DNA from 2 places in the Streptomyces sp. DSM 116795 genome. Region 2 is predicted to be linked to the other one. Evidence: riboswitches for the same ligand, from Rfam matches in the RefSeq annotation. Region 2 holds a riboswitch; the other holds the start of a gene.
The links. A riboswitch is a leader RNA that binds a small molecule or an ion and turns the genes downstream of it on or off. The one in region 2 is predicted to bind S-adenosylmethionine.
Positions count from the first base shown of each region.

Region 1: linked by a shared signal. The riboswitch ahead of thrC (threonine synthase) and the one ahead of ACSMXX_RS25110 (aminotransferase class V-fold PLP-dependent enzyme) in region 2 are both predicted to bind S-adenosylmethionine.

Region 1 covers NZ_CM147707.1:4,156,581-4,167,718, forward strand. The annotation lists gene ACSMXX_RS18030 (extracellular solute-binding protein) at 440-1,738, shown strand; gene ACSMXX_RS18035 (DUF3263 domain-containing protein) at 1,799-2,164, shown strand; gene ACSMXX_RS18040 (Type 1 glutamine amidotransferase-like domain-containing protein) at 2,445-3,212, shown strand; gene otsB (trehalose-phosphatase) at 3,222-4,079, shown strand; gene ACSMXX_RS18050 (alpha,alpha-trehalose-phosphate synthase (UDP-forming)) at 4,138-5,643, opposite strand; gene ACSMXX_RS18055 (glucosyl-3-phosphoglycerate synthase) at 6,307-7,323, opposite strand; SAM riboswitch class I at 7,469-7,620, shown strand; gene thrC (threonine synthase) at 7,640-8,956, shown strand; gene ACSMXX_RS18065 (MoaD/ThiS family protein) at 8,953-9,231, shown strand; gene ACSMXX_RS18070 (cold-shock protein) at 9,732-9,935, shown strand; gene groL (chaperonin GroEL) at 10,373-11,138, shown strand, end outside.
Region 2 covers NZ_CM147707.1:5,823,598-5,834,735, reverse strand. The annotation lists gene ACSMXX_RS25145 (hypothetical protein) at 1-994, opposite strand, end outside; gene ACSMXX_RS25140 (C40 family peptidase) at 1,029-2,021, opposite strand; gene ACSMXX_RS25135 (C40 family peptidase) at 2,344-3,375, opposite strand; gene ACSMXX_RS25130 (NYN domain-containing protein) at 3,742-5,031, opposite strand; gene ACSMXX_RS25125 (hypothetical protein) at 5,213-5,452, opposite strand; gene ACSMXX_RS25120 (rhomboid family intramembrane serine protease) at 5,640-6,320, shown strand; gene ACSMXX_RS25115 (Lrp/AsnC family transcriptional regulator) at 6,317-6,598, shown strand; partial or broken gene ACSMXX_RS25110 (aminotransferase class V-fold PLP-dependent enzyme) at 6,732-8,192, opposite strand; SAM riboswitch class IV at 8,258-8,377, opposite strand; gene trpD (anthranilate phosphoribosyltransferase) at 8,470-9,534, opposite strand; gene qcrB (cytochrome bc1 complex cytochrome b subunit) at 9,873-11,138, opposite strand, start outside.

The sequences.
Region 1 (11,138 bases), 1.7 Mb from region 2:
CGAGGGCGATGACGTATTCCGGTTTCCGGGGACTGGTGCTCACGGGGATCAGTCTCCCGTGTCACCCCGCAACAGGTCTAGTCCACTTCTGCCATCTGTTTGAGTTTTCCGAGGTGACGGGGGTGCCGGAGTGTCCTGATCTGGTACGGAAAACTGCCGCGTCCGCGCTCTTCGTTGCATGTACCGGATGAAACGGGAGGGCCTGTCGCGAAAGCGATTCGGTCGTTGGCCTAGACCTTCGGCGCCGCCCGGTGGACACTCCTGTCCTGTACACGTCCGGAGGGTCCGGACGCGGGGGTGGGACGGGGGCACGGCACGCGCCGTGCTCCCCCTGGGCCTCGCGGCCCGGGACGTTACCCCTGGGGGTGCGCCCCCACGCTGCGCTGGGGGGGGGACCCCCACCCGGTGCAGCGAGGGGGAGAGTCGAGGGGTGGAGGCTGTGGAGCGTCGCAGATTCCTCGGGCTGGCAGCGGCCGCGGGTGCGACGGGTGCGACCGCCGTCGGCGCCTTCACGGTCGCGGGCTGCGGCATCGGGACGGGAACGCAGAGCGCCGCACTCACGGTGGTCGCGGCCGACTACGGCGGTCCCGGACGTGGCAACGGCTCCCAGGCGTACTGGGACTCCCTCGTGCGTGCTTTCCAGGGCAGGCATCCCGGCATCGCCGTCGATGTGGAGGTCATCGGCTGGAAGGACGTCGACAGGAAGGTCGCGGCGATGGTCGCGGCGGGGCGCCCGCCGGACATAGCGCAGATCGGCGCGTACGCCGACTTCGCCGCGCAGGGCAGGCTCTACAGCGCCCGCGAGGTGCTCTCCATACCCGTACAGGCCGACTTCCTTCCGCCGCTCGCAGGGGCGGGCGAGGTGAGACGGGTGCAGTACGGGATGCCGTTCGTCGCAAGCACGCGCCTGCTCTTCTACAACAAGACCCTCTTCGCCCGTGCCGGGCTCGACCCGGGCGCACCGCCCGGGACATGGGAGCAACTGGCGCGCGCCGCAGCCCGGTTGAAGGCGGCGGGCGTGAAGATCCCGTACGGGCTGCCGCTCGGACCGGAGGAGGCGCCGGCCGAGACGCTGATGTGGCTCCTCAGCGGCGGCGGCTCGTACACCGACAAGGTCGGCAACTACACGATCGACGCCGCGGCGAACATCAAGACCTTCAACTGGCTGCGGGACAGGCTCGTACGGCGGAAGCTGACCAACCGCGATCCGGGCGGCACCGACCGCCAGGAGCTCTTCGACGCCTTCGTCCGCGGCGACGTCGGCATGCTCAACGGCCATCCGACGCTGCTGGAGGAAGTGCGGCGCCGCGGCGTGAAGTACGGCACCGCCGTGGTGCCCGGCGCCGACGGGCCCTCGGACGGCACGCTCGGCGTGGCGGACTGGGTGATGGCGTTCAAGCAGAACGGCAGACGCGAAGAGACGGGCCTCTTCCTCGACTTCCTCTTCAGCGAGAAGAACCACTACGCGTTCGCCGACCGCTACGACCTGCTTCCGGTGACGACGTCCGCGAACGACCGGATGCGCGGGCACGCCGAGCACAAGCCGCTGCGGCGTTTCCAGGACGAGCTGGTGAGCGCCGAGTTCTACCCGGTGGGCAAGGTCTCCTGGGCGAAGGTGAGCGCGGACATCAAGAAGAGCATCGGCAGGGCGGTCTCCGAGGGCGCCCACCCGGCGGGCGTGCTCGGCGCGATCCAGCGCCGCGCGGAGGCGCAGGACTCCGAGGCACGGGTGCGCTGAGTGGTTCTCGCCTCTCGGCGGCGGAGGCCGGCCGTCGTAGGCGGGCGGTACTTTGGACGGATGAGCGACGAGGTCCGCGACACCGGCGACGACGGACCGGCGGGGCGGGAGACGCCGGAGGGGCGGGCAGGCCGGGACCCTGCGGAAGCGGGCGCGCCGGAGGTACCGGCAGCGCCCGGAGTCCCGGAAGCGGGCGCGCCGTACGGGCTCTCCGAGCGCGACCTTTCCGTGCTCGCCGTGGAGCGCCGCGGCTGGTCCGGGCCCGGCATGAAGGAACGGGCGATACGCGAGCAGCTGGACATGTCGCCGACGCGCTATTACCAGCTCCTCAACGCCCTCCTGGACGACCCCCGCGCCCTCGCCCACGACCCTGTGACGGTCAACCGGCTCCGCCGCCGCCGCGACGCCCAACGGGCCCGCCGCTGACGGGAGTCGGGCGCCCGGGCCCACAGACGCACGCGTCTGGGGCGGGGTCCGCTAGGTCCCTCCCCCAGACTCCGTCTGGGTGGGGGTCCCCCAGCGCAGCGTGGGGGAGTGCCCCCAGCGCTCTCGTCCCTGGGCCTGGCGGCCCGGGTGGGTACCCCCCTCCGCCTTGCGATCACACGCACCAGGCTCCCCGGCCTCCGCCCTAGTGGGGGCACCTCCCGGGCCGAAGGCCCAGGGGGAGGACGACGCCACTTTGCGGACCCGCCTTAGGATCGGCCGCATGACCGCTCCCGAGCCGACCATCCTGGCCACCTCCGGCGGGCATCTGACCGGCACCCGCCAGCGGGTGCTCTTCGACGCGCTGGTGCACCACGCGGTCGAGCTCTCTGGGGCGCACGGCCGCCGTCCCCGTCTGATGTACGTCGGCACGGCGATCGGCGACGCCGAGCACTTCGCCGCGCGCATGGCCGAGGCCGCACGCGCGGCCGGGTTCGACCTGACACCGCTGAACCTCTTCCCCATGCCCAACGTCGAGGACGTGGAAGGCACGGTCCTCGACCAGGACGTCGTATGGGTCATGGGCGGCTCGGTGGCGAACCTCCTCGCCCTCTGGCGGCTGCACGGGCTCGACACCGTCCTGCGCCGCGCCTGGGAGGAGGGCGTGGTACTCAGCGGCGTCAGCGCCGGCTCGATCTGCTGGTTCCAGGGCGGCGCCACCGACTCCTTCGGCCCCGAACTGCGCCCGCTCACCGACGCGTTGGGCTTCCTCCCGTACGGCAACGGCGTGCACTACGACAGCGACCCGGGCCGCCGCCCCCTCATGCACCGGCTCGTCGCCGACGGCACCCTGCCCACCGCCCACTGCACCGACGACGGAGTGGGCCTGGTCTACCGCGGAACCCGGCTGGCCGAGGCCGTCACTGAGATACCGGGCAAGGGCGCCTACACCGTCGTCGCTGGGGGTACCTCCCAGGCCGAAGGCTCTGGGGGAGGCACGGCCGTCGAGGAGCGCATCGAGCCGCGCCGACTGCCGCCCGTCGGCCGGTAGGGTCGCGGCATGGCCGCCGTACCCACACCCCGTACCGACGCGGGCCGTGAAGGGCTCGCCGCGATCGTCTCGGAGCCCCGGCGCGCAGTCGTGGCCCTCGACTTCGACGGCACCCTCGCTCCCATCGTCGCCGACCCCGACGACGCTCGCGCACACCCCGACGCCGTGCCGGTGCTCTCCCGCCTCGCCCCGCGCCTGTGCGCGGTGGCAGTCGTCACCGGCCGCCCGGCCGAGGCGGCCGTCCGCAACGGCGGCCTCGCGGGCGCCGAAGGGCTGGAACACCTCACCGTGCTCGGCGCGTACGGCGCCGAGCGCTGGGACGCCGCCACCGGCACCCTGAGCGCCGCACCGCCGCCTCCCGGCGTCGCCGCCGTACGGGCCGAACTGCCCGGCCTCCTCGCCGAGTTGGGCGCCCCGCCCGGCACCTGGACGGAGGACAAGGGGCGGGCCCTCGCAGTGCACACCCGCCGTACGGACGACCCGGCGGCCGCCTTCGAGCTGCTTCGTTCCCCGCTGCACGCGCTGGCCGAACGGCACGGACTCGTCGTCGAACCGGGCCGCATGGTCCTGGAGTTGCGCGCACCCGGCGTCGACAAGGGCGCCGCGCTGACCGAGCACCTGCGGGAAGTCGGCGCCGGAGCCGTGCTGTACGGGGGCGACGACCTGGGCGACCTGGCGGCCTTCGCCGCCGTGGAGAAGCTCCGCGGCGAAGGCGTGCCCGGCCTGCTGGTGTGCAGCGGCGGCGGCGACACCGGTGAGTCCGTACCCGAGATCGCCGGCCGCGCGGACCTCGTCGTGGACGGCCCGGCCGGTCTGGTGCGGCTGCTCGGCGGCCTGGCCGACCTGCTCGCGGAACGGAGCGGCTAGGGCGGGTCCGCCGCCGCATCGGCCGTCCCGCCCGCGGACGCCTTCTGCCGGACGCCCGCTACGCGTTCCGCAGCGCGTGCAGCTGGTCGAGGAACCAGCGGGTCGGTGGCAGCGCCGTCGCCGCCGCGGCCAGCCGCTTGGTGCGCTCCGCCCGTCGGGCGTGCTCCATCGTCAGCGCCTCGTGCAGGGCGCGTGCGGTGCCCGCGATGTCGTACGGATTGACCACGAGGGAGTCCTCGCCCAGCTCCGCGTACGCGCCCGCCTCGCGCGAGAGGACCAGCGCGCAGCCGTCGTCGGAGACGACCGGGACCTCCTTTGCGACGAGGTTCATGCCGTCCCGGATCGGGTTGACCAGCGCCACGTCCGCCAGCCGGTACGCCGCCAGCGAGCGTGCGAAGTCGTCCTTGAGGAAGAGCACGACTGGTGTCCAACCCGCGGTCCCGTACGTGGAGTTGATCTCATCGGCGACGCGCGAGACCTCGCTCATGTAGTCCCGGTAGACCGCCAGGTCCTGCCGGGAGGGGTAGGCGAGCGCGAGGTGCACGACGCGCTCGCGCCACTCGGGACGGTCCGCGAGCAGGCGGCCGTAGGCGTGCAGCCCGCGCACGATGTTCTTGGACAGTTCGGTGCGGTCGACCCGTACGATCGCCCGGCGCGGCCGGCCGTCCCCGTCGCTGCCGACCTGCTCGCGGAGTATGGCGATCCGCTCGTCGACGTCGGCCCTCCCGGCGCGCTCCCGCAGGAACTCCGCGTCGGCGCCCAGTCCGTGCACTCCAAGACGGGTCGTACGGCCGTCGCAGGTGACCTCCAGCTCGCCCGTCGTCTCGTCCTCCGCGACGGCGGCGCCCAGCACCGCGACGCAGCAGTCCGCGAAGCCGCGCGCCCAGCGGTGGGTGAGGAAGGCGGCACGGTCGGCGCCCAGCACCCCGCGCAGCACCTGTTCCGCGACGGCGTCGGGCAGCATCCGGTAGTAGTCCGGCGGCGCCCACGGCGTGTGCGAGAAGTGCCCGATGTGCAGGTCGGGGCGGCGTTCGCGGAGCAGTCCGGGCACCAGCGTCAGGTGGTAGTCCTGCACGAGCACCGTCGCGCCGTCGGCGGCCTCGTCGGCCAGGGCGTCCGCGAATGCCGCGTTGTACTCCTCGTACGACGCCCACTGCTGTTCGAACTCCGCGCCGAAGGACGGCTCCAGCGGCGTCTGGTAGAGCATGTGGTGGACGAACCAGAGCACGGAGTTGGCGATGCCGTTGTAGGCGTCGGCGAAGGTGCCGGCGGGGATGTCCAGCATCCGTACGGACTGTCCGCCGGTGTCGGCCCGGTCGAGCTTGCCGCCGGAGCGGCGCACGGCCTCGCGGTCGCCGTCGCCGAGGGCCGCGCAGACCCACACGGCGTCGCCGCCGGAGCCGCCTGAGCCTTCCGTGGCGATGGCCGAGAGCCCCGAGACGAGACCGCCGCCGCCGCGCTTCGCGGAGAGCGAGCCGTCGTCGGCGACGGAGTAGGAGACGGGGCCTCTGTTCGACGCGACCAGTACGTCCGCCAGGGCCTGCGATGCGCGTTCGACGACCATGGCCCGAGCTTAGCCGCGCCCGGATCCACGCAAACGTGACGCGCCTCGCGCTTGGCGCCTCGCGGCGCGCAGGGGACCCGTCCCGCGTTGGGCCGGTGCCGGGGCGCCTGGCCTGCCGGGGCCTGCGTGCGGGCCGCGCCCCTCCGGGCCGGCGTCCGTGCTCCCTGCCCCCCGCTGCCGCCGGGGCCCCTGTGCGGGTTCCGCCGCATCCCGTCGTTCTGGGCCACCCGCCGTGCAGCGGTCTGGGCGTGGGGCCGCGTCAAGGCTGGGGCGGGAGGCGGGAGTTGTCGGTGTGGGGGCGCCCGGCGCGTCCGTGGGCCTGCCGTGCGTGCCCGTGGCCGGGGCGCCCGGCCCGAGATGGCCCGGGACCGGGTCCCCGGGTGACGTACGACGGGCAGGTACGACGGGCAAGGCGGTCGGCCGGGGCTCGCCCGTGCTCCCGCTGTGCGGCGTCAGGGTCCCTACCGCCCACTGGGCGTACCAAGGCTGGGGCGGGAGGCGGGAGTTGTCGGTGCGGGGGCGCACAGCGCGCCCGTGCGGACGGGTTCCGGGCCACGTGGCCCGGCCGGCTGGGTGCGGGCCGGAACGGGCCGGCTCCACCAGCGCGGCCGTGCGCGGAACAGGCCACAACCCCGGCGCGCTTCGCGCGCCTCACGCGCCCCGCTACGCCGCCCGGCGGGCCGCGTACTCCGCGATCTCCCGCATCGGAGGCCGTTCCACCGTGTCGACGGCGTGGCTGCGCGGCGCGAACCCCCCGGAGCCCGCGGCGCGCCCCGCACCGCCCGCACCGCCCGCACCGCCCGCACGCCCCGCCCCGCCCGCGTCCCGTTCGAACTGCGTCAGCGTCGGACGTACGAGGCGGCTGCCGCGTGCCATGCGCAGCTGTGCCGTGTGGTGGATCGCCGCGGCCATGCGGCCCAGCGCCTGCCCGTCCTGGTGCCGGTGCCGCCGTACGCCGACGTCGACCTGGGCGAGCGCGTCGAGCCCCGCGGTGTGCAACGAGTCGATGAGCAGCCCCAGTTCGACGCCGTAACCGACGGGGAAGGGGAGCTGCTCCAGCAGCGTGCGGCGCGCCGCGTACTCGCCGCCGAGCGGCTGCACGAAGCCCGCGAGCCGCGGCCAGTGCAGGTTCAGCAGCGGCCGCGCGACGAGTTCCGTGACGCGGCCGCCGCCGGCCGGATCGTCGCCCAGCGGCCGGTCGTACATCGCCTTGACCAGCCGCAGCTGCGGATCGGTGAGCAGCGGTCCGACGACGCCGGAGACGAAGTCGGCGGAGAAGTCCTCCAGGTCGGCGTCGGCGAAGCAGACGATGTCGCCGCTCGTCACCAGCAGCGAACGCCACAGCACCTCGCCCTTGCCGGGCAGCGCGGGCAGCCGCGGGAGCACCTCGTCGCGGTGCACGACCCGCGCGCCCGCCGCGGCGGCGACCGGGGCCGTACGGTCGGTGGAGCCGGAGTCCAGCACCACCAGCTCGTCCACGAGCGCGGCGGGGGAGCCCGCCATCAGCTCGCGCCGGATCACCGAGACGATCCCGCCGATGGTCCGCTCCTCGTTCAGCGCGGGCAGTACGACGCTGATCCGGGACCCCGCGGCCCGCTTCGCCGCGAGCAGCTCCGTCATGGGACGGTCGGTGCACGAGAAGGACCGGCGCCCCAGCCACTGCTCGACTTCCTCCAGCACTCGGCCACTCCCTGTGATCCATCTCGCGGTACGGACGCCTGTCTCAATGCGCAGGCCTGTCGGTTACAGTCTTGAACAACGCGGAAGGCGATCGCATGCCGGGTCCGGCCCGGCGGCGGCCACCGCCCCGCTCACAACTTCACACCGCTCATCCAGAGGGGCAGAGGGAACGGCCCGTTGAAGCCCCGGCAACCCTCCGGCCGGTCTCGCACGAAGCGACGTGACATCGCGAGGCTCCCGGCTCGGGAAGGTGCCAATTCCGTCTCGTGGCGAGATACGTCCCGAGGAAGATGAGGAGAGAGGGCCTCGCCGAAACATGGCTGTTCAAGCTGCTCAAGCCGCCGCCGGCACGACCGTCGACCCCCCTGCCGGCGGAGCCGGCGCCGCACTCGGCCCCGCTGCCGCGCTCACCTGCCGCGAGTGCGGCGAGCGCGCACCGCTCGGCCCGGTCTTCGCCTGTGAGGCGTGTTTCGGGCCGCTGGAGATCGCATACGAGTTCCCCGGCGGCGGCCCCGCGAAGCTGCGTGAGCGCATCGAGGCAGGTCCGGACAGCATCTGGCGGTACGCGCCGCTGCTGCCGGTCCCGGCCGACGTCGCCGCGAAGCCCAACACCAACCCCGGTTTCACCAAGCTCGTCCAGGCCGACCGGCTCGCCCGCGAACTCGGTGTCACCGGCTCGCTGCACATCAAGGACGACTCGGGCAACCCGACGCACTCCTTCAAGGACCGCGTCGTCGCCATCGCCGTCGAGGCCGCCCGCGCCTTCGGCTTCACCACGCTCTCCTGCTCCTCCACGGGCAACCTCGCGGGCGCCGTCGGTGCCGCGGCCGCCCGCGCCGGTCTGCGCTCGTGCGTGTTCATCCCGCACGACCTGGAGCAGGGCAAGGTCGTCATGGCGGCCGTCTACGGCGGCGAACTCGTCGGCATCGAGGGCAACTACGACGACGTGAACCGCTTCTGCTCGGAGCTGATCGGCGACCCCGCCGGCGAGGGCTGGGGCTTCGTCAACGTCAACCTCCGCCCGTACTACGCCGAGGGCTCGAAGACCCTCGCGTACGAGATCTGCGAACAGCTGGGCTGGCGGCTGCCGGACCAGCTCGTCGTCCCGATCGCCTCCGGCTCCCAGCTCACGAAGATCGACAAGGGTCTGAAGGAGCTGATCGCCCTCGGCCTGGTCGAGGACAGGCCGTACAAGATCTTCGGTGCCCAGGCGGAGGGCTGCTCCCCGGTCTCCCGCGCCTTCAAGGACGGGCACGACGTCGTACGCCCGGTCCGCCCCGAGACCATCGCCAAGTCGCTGGCCATCGGCAATCCCGCCGACGGTCCGTACGTGCTGGACATCGCGCGCCGTACGGGCGGCGCGGTGGAGGATGTCGACGACCCGCAGATCGTCGACGCGATCAAGCTGCTGGCGCGCACCGAGGGGATCTTCGCCGAGACCGCGGGCGGCGTCACCGTCGGCGTCACGAGGAAGCTGATCGAGGAGGGCCGGCTCGACCCGTCCCTCACCACCGTCGTCCTCAACACGGGCGACGGCCTGAAGACCCTGGACGCGGTGGCTCCCACCACCGGTCCGTCCGCCGTCATCCGCCCCAACCTGGACTCGTTCCGAGAGGCTGGTCTCGCATCATGAGCGTGAACGTCCGTATCCCGACCATCCTGCGCACCTACACCGGCGGGCAGGCGGAGGTGAGCGCCGAGGGCGCGAACCTCTCCGAGGTGCTGGCCGACCTGGAGAAGAACCACACCGGCATCGGTGCGCGCGTGCTGGACGACTCGGGCAAGCTGCGCCGCTTCGTCAACGTCTACGTGAACGACGACGACGTCCGCTTCGAGCAGGGCCTGGAGACGCCCACGCCGGACGGCGCAGGCGTCTCCATCATTCCCGCGGTCGCGGGCGGATGCTGAGGTCGCCGAGGTCTCAGCCCTGCTGAGGTCTCGTGAGAGGTCCGTGAAGGCCCCTTGCGCTCGTCGCTGATCCCTCTACGGTCGAACCGCCTCCTCCGGGAACACATGAACGAAACGGAGGGGGCGGTTCCGCGTGTGGGGACGCGATAGGGTTGCGAGGAATCCCACCCCATTGACTCGTCCGGCACGTGCCGGACGTCCATGAGAACGCGACAAGTTGTGCACGGAATCGGTGCGGCAATTGTCGTGTTGGCGTCGCTTTGCCCGGCCTTGCTTGCCCTGCTTCCTCGGAGATTGCGGGCTTTTGCGCCCTCGATCGTTGCTCAGAATTCTCGTCTTCGTGACCTGTTGCAGAGGGCGTCCGTACAGATACATTCAGCCGCGGTCGACGCGTTCCGGCTTACGTATCCGTATGTCTGCGGAGCCGTGCCGGAGGTGAGGTCTGACCCGGGTTCGTGAAGTGCGGGCTCGTGCAAGGGCCAGTAATAGGGGAGTTAGGGATGGCTCAGGGCACCGTCAAGTGGTTCAACGCGGAGAAGGGATACGGCTTCATCGCGGTCGACGGTGGTGCAGACGTATTCGTCCACTACAGCGCGATTCAGATGGACGGCTACCGCACCCTGGACGAAGGACAGCGGGTCGAGTTCGAGATCTCGCAGGGTCAGAAGGGGCCGCAGGCGGACATGGTCCGTGTGACTGCCTGAGCACCCGCAACACTGCGCAGAGCTGCAACAGCCGTAACAACAGCCGTACGAAGGGCCGTACTCCACAGAGGAGTACGGCCCTTCTGTGCTGTCCGCTGTGTGCTGTCCGCGCAGTCCCGGTCCGTGGTCCGCGGCGCCCGTCCGCAGCGCGCCGTCCGCCGTCCGCGGCCCCGTCCCGTACCGCGCAGCTTGCGTCGGTCGCGGGCCGGTGTGATGTCCTGGGGGCGCTTGCACTCGCAGGGGCCGAGTGCTAATCATTGCGTTAGCACTCTACGAGTGAGAGTGACAGTCAAGGACCGGGTCGGTGAGGCTCGTTCGCCGGGTGGAGCAAGGAACCACACGGCTTGCGCGCCGTCCGTCGCGGGCGCCAGCGCGGTCCGGTATACCCGTCCCCTGGTTGTGCAGGGGGATCCCCAGTCCGGGAGGGACCACTTCACATGGCCAAGATCATCGCGTTCGACGAGGAGGCGCGGCGCGGCCTCGAGCGCGGGATGAACCAGCTCGCCGACGCCGTCAAGGTCACGCTCGGCCCCAAGGGCCGGAACGTCGTGCTGGAGAAGAAGTGGGGCGCGCCCACGATCACCAACGACGGCGTCTCCATCGCCAAGGAGATCGAGCTCGAGGACTCCTACGAGAAGATCGGCGCGGAGCTGGTCAAGGAGGTCGCCAAGAAGACGGACGACGTCGCCGGTGACGGCACGACGACCGCGACCGTCCTCGCGCAGGCACTCGTCAAGGAGGGCCTGCGCAACGTAGCCGCAGGCGCCAACCCGATGGCCCTCAAGCGCGGTATCGAGCGGGCCACCGAGGCCGTCTCCGCCGCCCTGCTGGAGCAGGCCAAGGACGTGGAGACCAAGGAGCAGATCGCCTCCACGGCCTCCATCTCCGCCGGCGACCCGCAGATCGGCGAGCTGATCGCCGAGGCGATGGACAAGGTCGGCAAGGAAGGCGTCATCACCGTCGAGGAGTCGCAGACCTTCGGGCTCGAACTCGAGCTCACCGAGGGCATGCGCTTCGACAAGGGCTACATCTCCGCGTACTTCGCCACCGACATGGAGCGCATGGAGGCGGAGCTCGAGGACCCGTACATCCTCATCGTCAACTCCAAGATCGGCAGCGTGAAGGACCTGCTGCCGCTGCTGGAGAAGGTCATGCAGTCGGGCAAGCCGCTGCTGATCATCTCCGAGGACGTCGAGGGCGAGG
Region 2 (11,138 bases):
CCTTGGGACTGCGGCCCGTGCCGCCGTAGCCGATCCAGTCGGCGAGTCCTTCCGACAGCCACAGCGGCGTGGCGCGGTTGGTGTGGGTGCGGCTGGCGACGTGCACCGTCTCGTGGGTGACGACGACCTGCTGTCCCTCACCGCTCAGCTCGCCGTACGCCTCGGGGTTGACCACGATCCGGTCCGCGGGCGCGTCCGTGTGCTCCCCGGCCTCGCCCGTGGTGACGGCGGCGATGCCCTCGTAGGAGGAGGCCGGTGCGTCCAGGAGCTGCGCCATGTTCCGCAGCGACGAGGGGGATTCGACGACGACCCTGCGCGGCCAGCTGCGCGGCCACTCGCGGTCCACCTCTGCGACCGCCCTGTCCGCCTTGCCTGCGAGGGCGCCGAGCGCCTCGCGGCTGCGGTCCGCTCCCAGCACCAGGCTCTGCTTGCCGCGCACCACGGTGACCTCGCCCTGCTCCCACAGCTGCCGGTCGCTGTCCGCCAGTTCGGCGCTGACATACCACTTGCCGCCGCGTTCGGTGAAGGCCAGACGTTCGGTGGCGGAGACGGGGGTCTGGTCGTCGCCGCCAAGCTTGTAGCGCAGGCGTACGTCGGCCTCGATGCGTCCCCGGCTTCCCGCCTTGTCCCCCTTGTCGCCTTTATCGCCCTTGCCGCCTTCCGCGCGGGCCTGCCGTACGTCCCCCACGTGATACGTCCACTGCGTCAGCGGCAGCCTGCGCAGGTTCTCGAACACCTGCCGCTGCGCGCTGCGGTAGCTCTCCTCACGCGGATCGACGGACGCCAGATAGGCGCCCTCCTCCTCACCGCGCACCGCTGCCGCCATCCGGTCCAGCACGCGCTGCACGGCGGCACGTTCACTGCTCTGACGGCTCGGCTCGGCGCCCGAACCACAGCCGCACGCCACGGCCAGCACGACGCCCGTCACGGCCGCGCTCAGCGCGCGGCGGCGTGCGGCGCTTCTCGCGTCACACCACTTCCCAGGTCCAGCCACGCGCACGATCGTACGGCGGTGTCCTGGAACCGGTTCACGGCCGGGTCACGGAGGAGACCGGCATCATGTTCACCGGGTCGTAGCGCACGGGCGCACCCGGATGCGGTGCGTGCACCACCTGGCCGTCCCCGACATACATGCCGACGTGGCTGGCGTCGTCGCGGTAGACCACCAGATCGCCGGGCCGTGCCTGACTCATCGGCACCTGCCGGCCGGCCGAGCGCTGCGCCTGGGACGTACGCGGAATGGACACACCGGCCCGGCCGTACGCCCACTGTGTGAGCCCGGAGCAGTCGAAGGAGGCGGGACCGGAAGCGCCCCACACATACGGCTTGCCGACCGCCGAGCGTGCGGCGGCGACGGCGGATGCGGCGCGCTGCGAGGAGGCCTGCGCGCCGCCGCCAGGTACGAACGAGCCGCCGCGCCCGCCCGCACGGGAGGCACGCTCGCGCTCCGCCCGCTCGGCGGGGGAGAGTTCGTGCAGCAGCTCGCGAGCCGCCTTGAGCTTCTTCAGCACGGCCTTCTTGTGATGCTTACGCTCGGCGCGCTCCCGCTGCAGCATGGTGAGCTTCGCCCCCGCCTCGGTGCGCTCCTGCTTCAGGGAGCGCTGGGAGCTCTTGAACCGCTGCAGTTCGTCCTGCTGGCGGCTGCCGATGCGGTCGAGGGTGGCGGCCTTGTCCAGATATCCGTCCGGGTCCTCGGTGAGCATCAGGGCGAGGGACGGGTCGACGCCGCCGGAGCGGTACTGCGCGCCGGCGAGCGAAGCGAGCGCGGAGCGGAGGCGGTTGACTCGCTGCTGCTTCCGGGCGGCGCTCTCCTGTGCGTACTCGACCTGCCGTTGCAGCTCACGGGCGCGCTCGTCGGCCGCGTTGTACTTCTCGGTGGCGGCCTCGGCCTGCGCGTAGAGCCTGTCGATACGGGAGCCGACCGCCGCCCGGTCCGCCGGCGCCCCCGGGTCGGCCGGCCTGGCGCCCGCGGGTGCGGCCGGGGACAGGGCGGCTGCGGCACCCGCCACCGCTGTCAGCACGGCGATACGGCTCGGCCAACTTCGGCCATGGTGGGCGGGTTTTCGATGAGTCCGGTAAGCGACCACGGCGGACGCGCTCCTTCCGTTACGGCGCGGCGAATCTAGCCGCACCGCCAGGAAGGTTCCACGCACCGCGCGCGGCGCGGTAGCCCGGACATATGCGCGGACCCCGCCGATCGACGCAGGTCAACGGCGGGGTCGGGGATCATTCCGGCGTGTTCGCTTTCACCCGTACGAACGACCTTGCCCGATGGGCGAGATGACGCGTGTGTTGCCGGAGTGGCCCAAGTTGCTGTGGAAACGGACGCCAGGAGGCGGAGAGTCAGCCGATCCGCACGCCGAACTGGAACGGCATGTTGTTGATCGACTCGTAGCGCACACCGGCACCCGGCTTCGGCGCGTGCAGGATCTGGCCGTTGCCGGCGTAGAAGGCGACGTGATGCTGGTCGCCGTAGAAGATGACCAGGTCGCCCGGGGCGAGTTCGCCGCGGCCGATCTGCGTTCCGGCCCTGGCCTGATCCTGGGAGATACGGGGAAGAGAGACGCCGGCCTGCTGGTACGCCCACTGGGTGAGACCGGAGCAGTCGAAGGAGCTGGGGCCGGTCGCGCCCCACACGTACGGCGAACCGATCTTGCCCTTGGCGGCGGAGAGCGCGGCCGAGGCACGCTGCGAGGCGGAGGCGTCGCTGCCGAGGTCGACGCGGGAGGCGGAGGCCCGGTCGGCTCTCGCCTGCTGGGCGGCGAGCCTCGCGCGGTCGTCCGCGGTCAGGGTGTTGAGAAGCGAACGGGCCTTGGAGAGCTTGGCCTGGATGTCCTTCTTCTTCTCGCCGAGCTCCTTGCGGGTGTCCTCGAGATCCTTCAGCTTGTCCGAGGCCTCCTGGCGCTGCTGCGACAGATTGCGCTGCTTGGCCTGGATCTTCTTCAGCGCCTCGGCCTGCTTGCTGCTCAACTGGTCGAGCGTGGAGGCCTTGTCGAGATAGCTGTCGGGGTCCGAGGAGAGGAAGAGCTGTACGGACGGGTCGACGCCGCCGGTGCGGTACTGCGCGGTGGCCATCGAACCCAGGCCGTTGCGCATGTCGTTGAGGTCGTCCTGACCGCGCGCCACGCTGTCCTGGAGGTTCGCGACCTCCTCGTTCAGCTTGCTCTGCTTCTCCTTGGCGCCGTTGTACTTCTCCGTCGCACCTTCGGCGTCCTCGTAGAGCTTGTCGACCTTCTCCTTGACCTCCTTCTTGGAGGCCTTGGGGTCGGCTTGTGCCGCCTGCGTGGTGAGGGCCACGGCCGCCGCGGCGGTTGCCGTGAGCACGGTCACGCGGCGAGTACGGCTGGGCTGCTTGGGTCGACGGTGGGACGCCACTGGGGCGAGCTCCTTCTTCCTCAGCCGCCTGCCGGACTGACACTCCGGCTCCACTTCGCCTTGGGCGGGGCTCTGCGGAACGAGGCGGTCCTCCGCCGTCGTCCCGGATGGACGGCCAACTGTGCGGAGGTTCGGGGCCAGACATTAGCCACGGGTAATCGTCGGATCAAATCACTCTGAGAAAAAACCTGTCACACAAGCGGATTCTTTACTCAGCTCGCACAGCGAGCGACAGGAGCGTCACGCAGGGGTGCGAACGCTGCCCAAGTGCGCCCGAGTTGAGCACCTGCGTCAGGAGTTGAGCGCGGCACACCCAGGACGGGACAAGCGGGTCGCGGCTGCCCTGAGCAGTACATCTCGGTACATCTAGGTGCGTCCGAGGCGGCGCAGAAGGAGAGTTGAGGAGACGGGGCGCGCTCCGGCAGCGGCGCAGCCGTCCGCCACTTCACGGTCCGAGGAGACGACCACCACGGCACGTCCCGCCGGTTCCGCCCGTACGAGCCGGCGGATGAGTTCGTCCGCGGTCTGGCCCGGCTTGCTGAAGAGCACCCGCACGCCGCGCGGCGGTGCCAGCAGCACGGGAGCGGCGAGTTCGGCACCGTCGAAGACGCATGTGACCTCTGCGCCGGACTGGGCCGCGAGACCGGCCAGTCCACCCAGCAGCCGCAGGCGCTGCTTGTCCAGTGGCATCGTCGGATAGCCGGTCTTGGTGACGTTGTAGCCGTCGACGACAAGATGCGCCTGCGGCAACGCGAGGAGCTGGTCGAGGAGTTCCGGATCGGTCTCCGAGAGGGCACGCGCGGCGATGTCACGCGGGGTCATGCGGGCCGGCTCGACGGCCTCGACCGTGTCGGCGGGCCGGCTCGTCGTCGGCGGCAGAGCCAACTCGCGGCGCAGGCCCTGTGCAGCGTCCAGCACGCTGTCCAGCAGCAGCCGCACCCGCATGTCCTGCACGCTGCGCCCCTCGCGAGCGGCTCGGCGTCCGGCCTCCAGCGCCGATTCCGCTTCCGCGAGCCGCGTACGGAGCCTGCGGCTCTCGCTCTCCGCGGCCGACTTCTCCGCGGCGGATGAGGAACGCAGCTCGTCCAGTTCGGCCCGGAGCTTCCGCGCATCCGCCTCGCGTCGCTTCACATCGCTCTGGGCGCTGCGCAACTTCCGCCTGGTCGCCTCCAGTTCCTTGCGCAGCGACTCCAGTTCGCCGCGGCCCCGTTCGGCCTCCGTGCGCGCGGCGGTACGCGCTTCGGTCAGTTCCCCGCGGAGTCGGGCCAATTCGCGCTGCGCCTCCTCGCCCGCCTGTTCGGCCTGGGCCCGCTGTGCCTCTTCGCCGGCGGCAGCGACCAGCTTCGGCCAGTCGACAGGGCGCAGTACGTAGGCCACGGCTGCCACATCGACCGGATCCGCGGCCGGCGGCGGAGTGCCGGACGCGAGCGCGTCGGTGAGCTCCGGGAACCGCTCACGCAGCTGTTCGGCGATCCGCTCGCGGAAGGCGGGCTCGCCCTCGAGAGCGGCGGCCATCGCGTTCGCGCCGAACCGGATGCGGCGCTGCGGGGTGAAACGTGCGTACTGACGCAGTGGGGCGGGGAGTTCGCCGACGGTCAGGCTGCCCAGCGCATCCCCCGTGAACGAGACCACCCTTCTGCGCACCTTCTCCGGCAGCGGCCTGTCGAACGGCTCGGCGTCCCCGGAGCGCGGCGGACCGGCGGGACCGGGCTCGCCACCGCCCCCGCCGGGAGCCGGCGCCGTGCCGGGCTCATGCTCCGGCTCGGCGCCCGGTGCCGACGGCTCGCGCTCCGGGCCGCCGGCAGTCCCATCCACCACCGTTCACACCTGCCGTTTCTCAGACCTGAGCGCCCGGCCGGTCCACGAGCTCGACCTGGTCGGCGGCGTCACACCACCGGCAGCGCACGGATTCGATGCTCTCACTGAGCACCTCCTGCTCCTCGGTCCGCGCCTCACCGGCCAGGTCCAGGTGGACGTACTCGACGACCTTGCTGGAGCGCGTCACGTCGAAGCGCGTCAGATTGCCGCAGAGTGTGCAGCGCCACCTGGTTCCGTCCGTGGGCTTGGGGACCGTCATGGTCTCGACCTCATTCCTTCGAGCGTTCACGGGCTTCGGAGCGGTGCGACCACGAGTGCGTGCGGTAACCGGACGAAAGCACAGCATCGCCTGCCGTAACCCTAAGACCTGCCGCACACCGTGTGTCCCGAGGAGCCTGCCCAGTGGCCGAGCCGTCATGAACCGCACCGCGCCGAAGCTTCCAGTTGTGACCTGTGCACTTGTCCTCCTGTGCGCCGTGATCTTCCTCACCGGCCCGGTCTCGGGCTTCCTGCCGGTCTACGGCACCGGGTCCGCCCTGCACCGGGCGCAGGCCTCGTATCTGAACCACTGGGGTGTCGTGCCGCGCACGCTGTGGAGCGGTGCCCTGCGGCCTTTGATCACTCCGTTGACCGCGCTCTTCCTGCACGGAAGCTGGCTGCACCTGCTGGGAAACCTGCTCTTCCTCCACGTCTTCGGCGGCCCGGTCGAGATGCGCATGGGCCGGCTGCGCTTCGCCGTCTGCTATCTGAGCGTGGGCTGCACCGCCATGCTCTGCTACGCGGCGGCGCACCACCAGTCGGCGGAGACGCTGGTGGGGGCCTCCGGGGCCGTCTCGGGGGTGCTGGGCGCCTTCCTCTACCTCCACCCGACGGCCCGGGTCACCAGCCTCTTCCCGTTCCTCTACTTCCTGCCGCTGCGCTTTCCGGCCTGGCTGGTGCTGGTCTTCTGGCTCGCGCTGCAGTGGATCGCGGCACGGGGCGACACCGACGGGCCGGGCGTGGCCTACCTCGCCCATGTGGTCGGATTCACCCTCGGCTTCCTCTACGCCTGGGCGCGTTTCCGCCGTTTCCGTACGGCTACAGTGGGCACGCCCGCTCCGGCGACCCAGGGAGAGTCGACACCGTGATCACCTCGATCGTGCTCATCAAGACCAGCACCGAACGCATCCCCGAGATCGCCGAGCAGATCGCCGCGCTCGAGGGTGTCAGCGAGGTCTACTCGGTCACCGGTGCGCACGACCTGATCGCGATGGTGCGGGTGGCGCGGCACGACGACCTCGCGGACGTCATCCCCGGCCGGATCAGCAAGGTGCCGGGGGTGCTCTCCACGGAGACCCACATCGCCTTCCGCACCTATTCACAGCACGACCTGGAGTCGGCCTTCGCCATCGGTCTGGACGCCTGACGGAGCGGCCCCCCCCGGCGGGCCGGCTCCGTTCTCCGCGACGATGCCGCCCGGCTCCGTCTCGGTACTCCGTTTCCGTACTCCGTCCCGTGCTCCGTCTCCGTCCCGGCTCAGGCCGGGAGCTCCGGACCGGCTACGGGACGCGGCCGCCCGGCTCCGGCACGCACCGGCCGTTCTCCGTGCGGTAGCGCCACCTCGCGCCGTCCCGTACGAGTTCGCGCACCGCCCGTACGAACCGCTCCACGTGCTCCTCCGGCGTCCCCGCGCCGATGCTCACCCGTACGGCGTTCAGTGACTGCCCCTCGGGGGCACCGCACCCGCCGGTGTCACCGCCTCCGGCTCCCAGCAGCGCGCCCACCAGAGGGTGGGCACAGAAGAGGCCGTCGCGTACGCCGATGCCGTACTCCGCGGAGAGGGCGGCGGCCAGATGCGAGCTGTTCCAGCCCGCCACGACGAACGAGACGACACCGACCCTGCGCGAAGCCCGGCCTTCGGCCCGCGAGCCGGTGCCCGTGCCCTCGTCGTCGCTCCCGAAGAGGGTGAGCACCTCCACCTGCGGCACCTGGTCCAGCCCGGCGAGCAGCCTCCGCGTCAACTCCTCCTCACGTGCCGCAAGTTGGGCGAATCAGGCCTCCGTAAGAGCCCGGCATGCGGACGCGACGGCGTACGCCCCGATCACGTTCGGCGAACCGGCCTCGTGCCGGGCGGGCCCGCTCTGCCACTCCACCTCCACGCCGCCGTCCGCGCCGCGCGCGACCTTGCGGCTCGCGCCGCCGCCCGCCAGATACGGCTCCCCCGCGTGCAGCCAGTCGGTGCGTCCGGCCAGCACACCGGTTCCGAAGGGCGCGTACAGCTTGTGTCCGGAGAACGCCACCCAGTCGACGTCCAGTTCACCGATGTGCACGGGCCGGTGCGGGGCGAGCTGTGCCGCGTCCAGCACGATGCGGGCTCCGTACCGGTGCGCGGTGGCGGCCAGCCTCCGTACCGGCCAGATCTCACCCGTGACGTTCGAAGCCCCCGTCACGCACACCAGCTTGGGACCTTCCGGTGCGGCGCTGAGCGCGCTCTCCAGCGTCGCGACGGCCTCACGCGGCGACCGCGGCGCGTCCAGGAAGACCGTCGTCGCACCGGCGCCCTGCCAGGGGAGCAGCGCCGCGTGGTGTTCGGTCTCGAAGACGAACACCCGTGTGCCCGCCGGCAGCGCCGACGCCAGCAGGTTCAGCGAATCGGTGGTGGAGCGGGTGAAGACGACCTCGTCGCTCTCGCGGCAGCCGAGGAACGAGGCCACCGTGGCCCTGCTCCGTTCGAAGAGAGCGGTCGAGTGCTGGGAGAGGTACCCGGCGCCTCGGTGCACGCTGCCGTAGTACGGGGCGTAGGCGGCGACTTCGTCCCAGACGCTGCGCAGTACGGGCGCGCTCGCGGCGTAGTCCAGCGCGGCGTAAGGGAGTTCGCCGCCCGTCACGAGCGGCGCGAGGACGTCCAGACCCAGTACCGGCAGCGGTTCCGGGACCACCGGAACGGCAGCGGACTCGGACGCGGATGCGGATCCGGAAACCGGCGCGGAAACGGACGCGGGCGCGACGGACAGGCTCATGCGATGACTCCCTCAAGACCAGGGATCCCTGCCTTGGGACTCCCCGCCGAAGGCAGGGGAAGAGGGATCCGTGCTTGCCGAACGGCCCTGCTGCCGTACGGCCCGGTCATCACCCGGGGCACCCCACCACGGAAGGAGGGTTGCCGGACAGCGGGCCGGGGCCTTCATCGCTGTCACTCGTGACCTGGCGGGAAGTATGGCACAACGTTCCGACGGCCCTGCCCCGCAGTCCGTATCCCGGACAGGGCCGGCAACGGGGCAGGACCGGACACAGGTGTCACATGTGGCTGGCCGTCACCCAGCGGTCCAGCGCGGCCCGTGCGGCACCGGTGTCGACGGACTCGGCGGCCCGTTCCATCGCGGCGCGGATCTGCTCGGCCAGCGGGCCCTCCCGGGGCTCCAGGGCGACGAGAGCCGCCGCCGAGTTGAGCAGCACCGCGTCCCGCACCGGGCCGCGCTCACCGTCCAGCACACGGCGGGCGACATCCGCGTTGTAGGCCGCGTCGGAGCCTCGCAGCGCCTCGACGGGCACGATGTCGAGCCCGACGTCACGCGGGTCGAAGGACTCCTGGCGCACCGCTCCGTCCCGTACGACCCACACCGTGGAGGTGGCGGTCGTCGTGAGCTCGTCCAGGCCGTCGTCACCGCGGAAGACGAGGGCCGAGGAACCGCGCTCGGCCAGCACGCCCGCCATGATGGGTGCCATGCGGGCGTTGGCGACGCCCGTCGCCTGTGCCTGCACACGGGCGGGATTCGTCAGCGGGCCGAGGAAGTTGAATGAGGTGGGGATGCCCAACTCGCCCCGCGCATTGGCCACATGCCGCAGCGACGGATGGAACTTCACCGCGAAGCAGAAGGTGATGCCCGCCTCGGAGGCCACCTCGGCGACACGCTGCGGGCTCAACTCCAGGTTGACGCCCAGCTTTTCCAGTACGTCGGAGGCGCCGCTCGCGCTGGAGGCCGCGCGGTTGCCGTGCTTGACGACCTTCGCGCCGCATCCGGCGACGACGACGGCCGACATCGTGGAGATGTTGACCGTACGTGCCCTGTCGCCGCCCGTGCCGACGATGTCCACCGTCGGGCCGGGCACCTCGATCACGTTGGCATGCTCGTACATCGCCCGCACGAGACCGGCGATCTCCCCGACCGTCTCACCCTTGGCGCGCAGCGCCACTGCGAAGCCCGCGATCTGGGCGTCGGTCGCCTCGCCCCGCATGATGCAACCCATCGCCCACGCGGTGGCGTCGGCGCTCAGATCCTCACCGGCGAGCAGCGACGTCAGTACGTCGGGCCAGGTGCGGAGGCCCCCGGTGGGAGAGCCGGCAGACGGAACGGCACTCATGATCCCTCCTGAGGTCCTCGGATCGGCTGTGCCCGCACGCCGGTTCCCCTGCCGGAGCTGCGGAGGCACCGCGGCGGGACCGGTATGCGGGGTACGGCGTGGGGGCGGCCCGGGCTCCGGGCCCGGCCAGCCACCACCCTAGCGGCACACGTCCCCGGCCAGGACATCCGTTTCCGTGAGCGGGTCGGGACGCCGCCGCCGGTACGGGCGGCACGGCCCGCCCTGCGTACAGCCTCCGCACCCCGGGGCGCCGCTTCCGGCGTCCGGGCACACGCGACGGGCCGGGCTCCCGTTCGGGAAACCCGGCCCCTCGTACGTGGCGGCTCGTACGCCGCGGCTCAGTGGTGGCCGTGGCCGCTGGTGAGCTCCTTGTACTCCTCGGCGGTCGGCTTGGGGATCTGCGCCTGTTCGCCGTAGTAACCCTTGGAGAGCCGTGCCCGCAGCTTCTGCCCGCGGCCGACCTTGCGCTGGACGCCGTTCTCGTCGACCTCGGGACCGGCCTCGTACGGCTTGTGCTGCTCGTGCGAGGTGAGGGTGTGCAGCTGCTCCTGCGAGAGCTGCTCGTGCACCTCGATGAACTCGCCGTGCGGAAGCCGCTTGATGATGCCGGACTCGCGTCCGTGCAGCACCTTCTCCTTGTCGCGGCGCTGCAGGCCGAGACACACGCGGCGGGTCACGAAGAAGGCGATCACCGGCACCACGAAGAACGCGATCCGCACGAACCATGTGATCGAGTTGATCGACAAGTCGAAGTGCGTCGCCACCAGGTCGTTGCCGCCGCCGATCAGCATCACCGTGTACCAGGCGATCCAGGCCACACCGAACCCGGTTCGGGTCGGGGCGTTCCGCGGGCGGTCGGCGATGTGGTGCTCGCGTTTGTCGCCCGTCACCCACGACTCGATGAACGGGTACACGGCGATCGCGGCCAGCACCAGCGGGAAGACCATGAGCGGGATGAACACGCCCATCACAAGCGTGTGCCCCCACAGATGGATCTCCCAGCCGGGCATGATGCGGATCAGCCCTTCGGAGAAGCCCATGTACCAGTCGGGTTGGGCGTTGGTCGACACTTGATCCGCCCGGTACGGGCCGAGCGCCCAGATCGGGTTGACCGTGAAGGTCGCCGAGATGACAGAGATGACGCCGAAGACGAGGAAGAAGAAGCCCCCCGCCTTCGCCATGTACACCGGCAGCAGCGGCATGCCGACGACGTTCTTGTTCGTACGGCCGGGACCGGCGAACTGCGTGTGCTTGTGGTAGAAGACCAGGATCAGGTGGGCCACCAGCAGGCCCAGCATGATGCCCGGCAGCAGCAGTACGTGGATCGAGAAGAACCGCGCGACGAAGTCGTGGCCGGGGAACTCGCCGCCGAAGAGGAACATCGACATGTAGGTGCCGATGATCGGCATGGAGAGGATCGCGCCCTCCATGAACCGCACGCCGGTGCCCGAGAGCAGGTCGTCCGGCAGCGAGTAGCCGGTGAAGCCGGTGAACATGCCGAGCACGAACAGCAGGAAGCCGAACAGCCAGTTGATCTCGCGCGGCTTGCGGAACGCGCCGGTGAAGAAGACGCGCATCATGTGCACGAACATCGCACCGAGGAA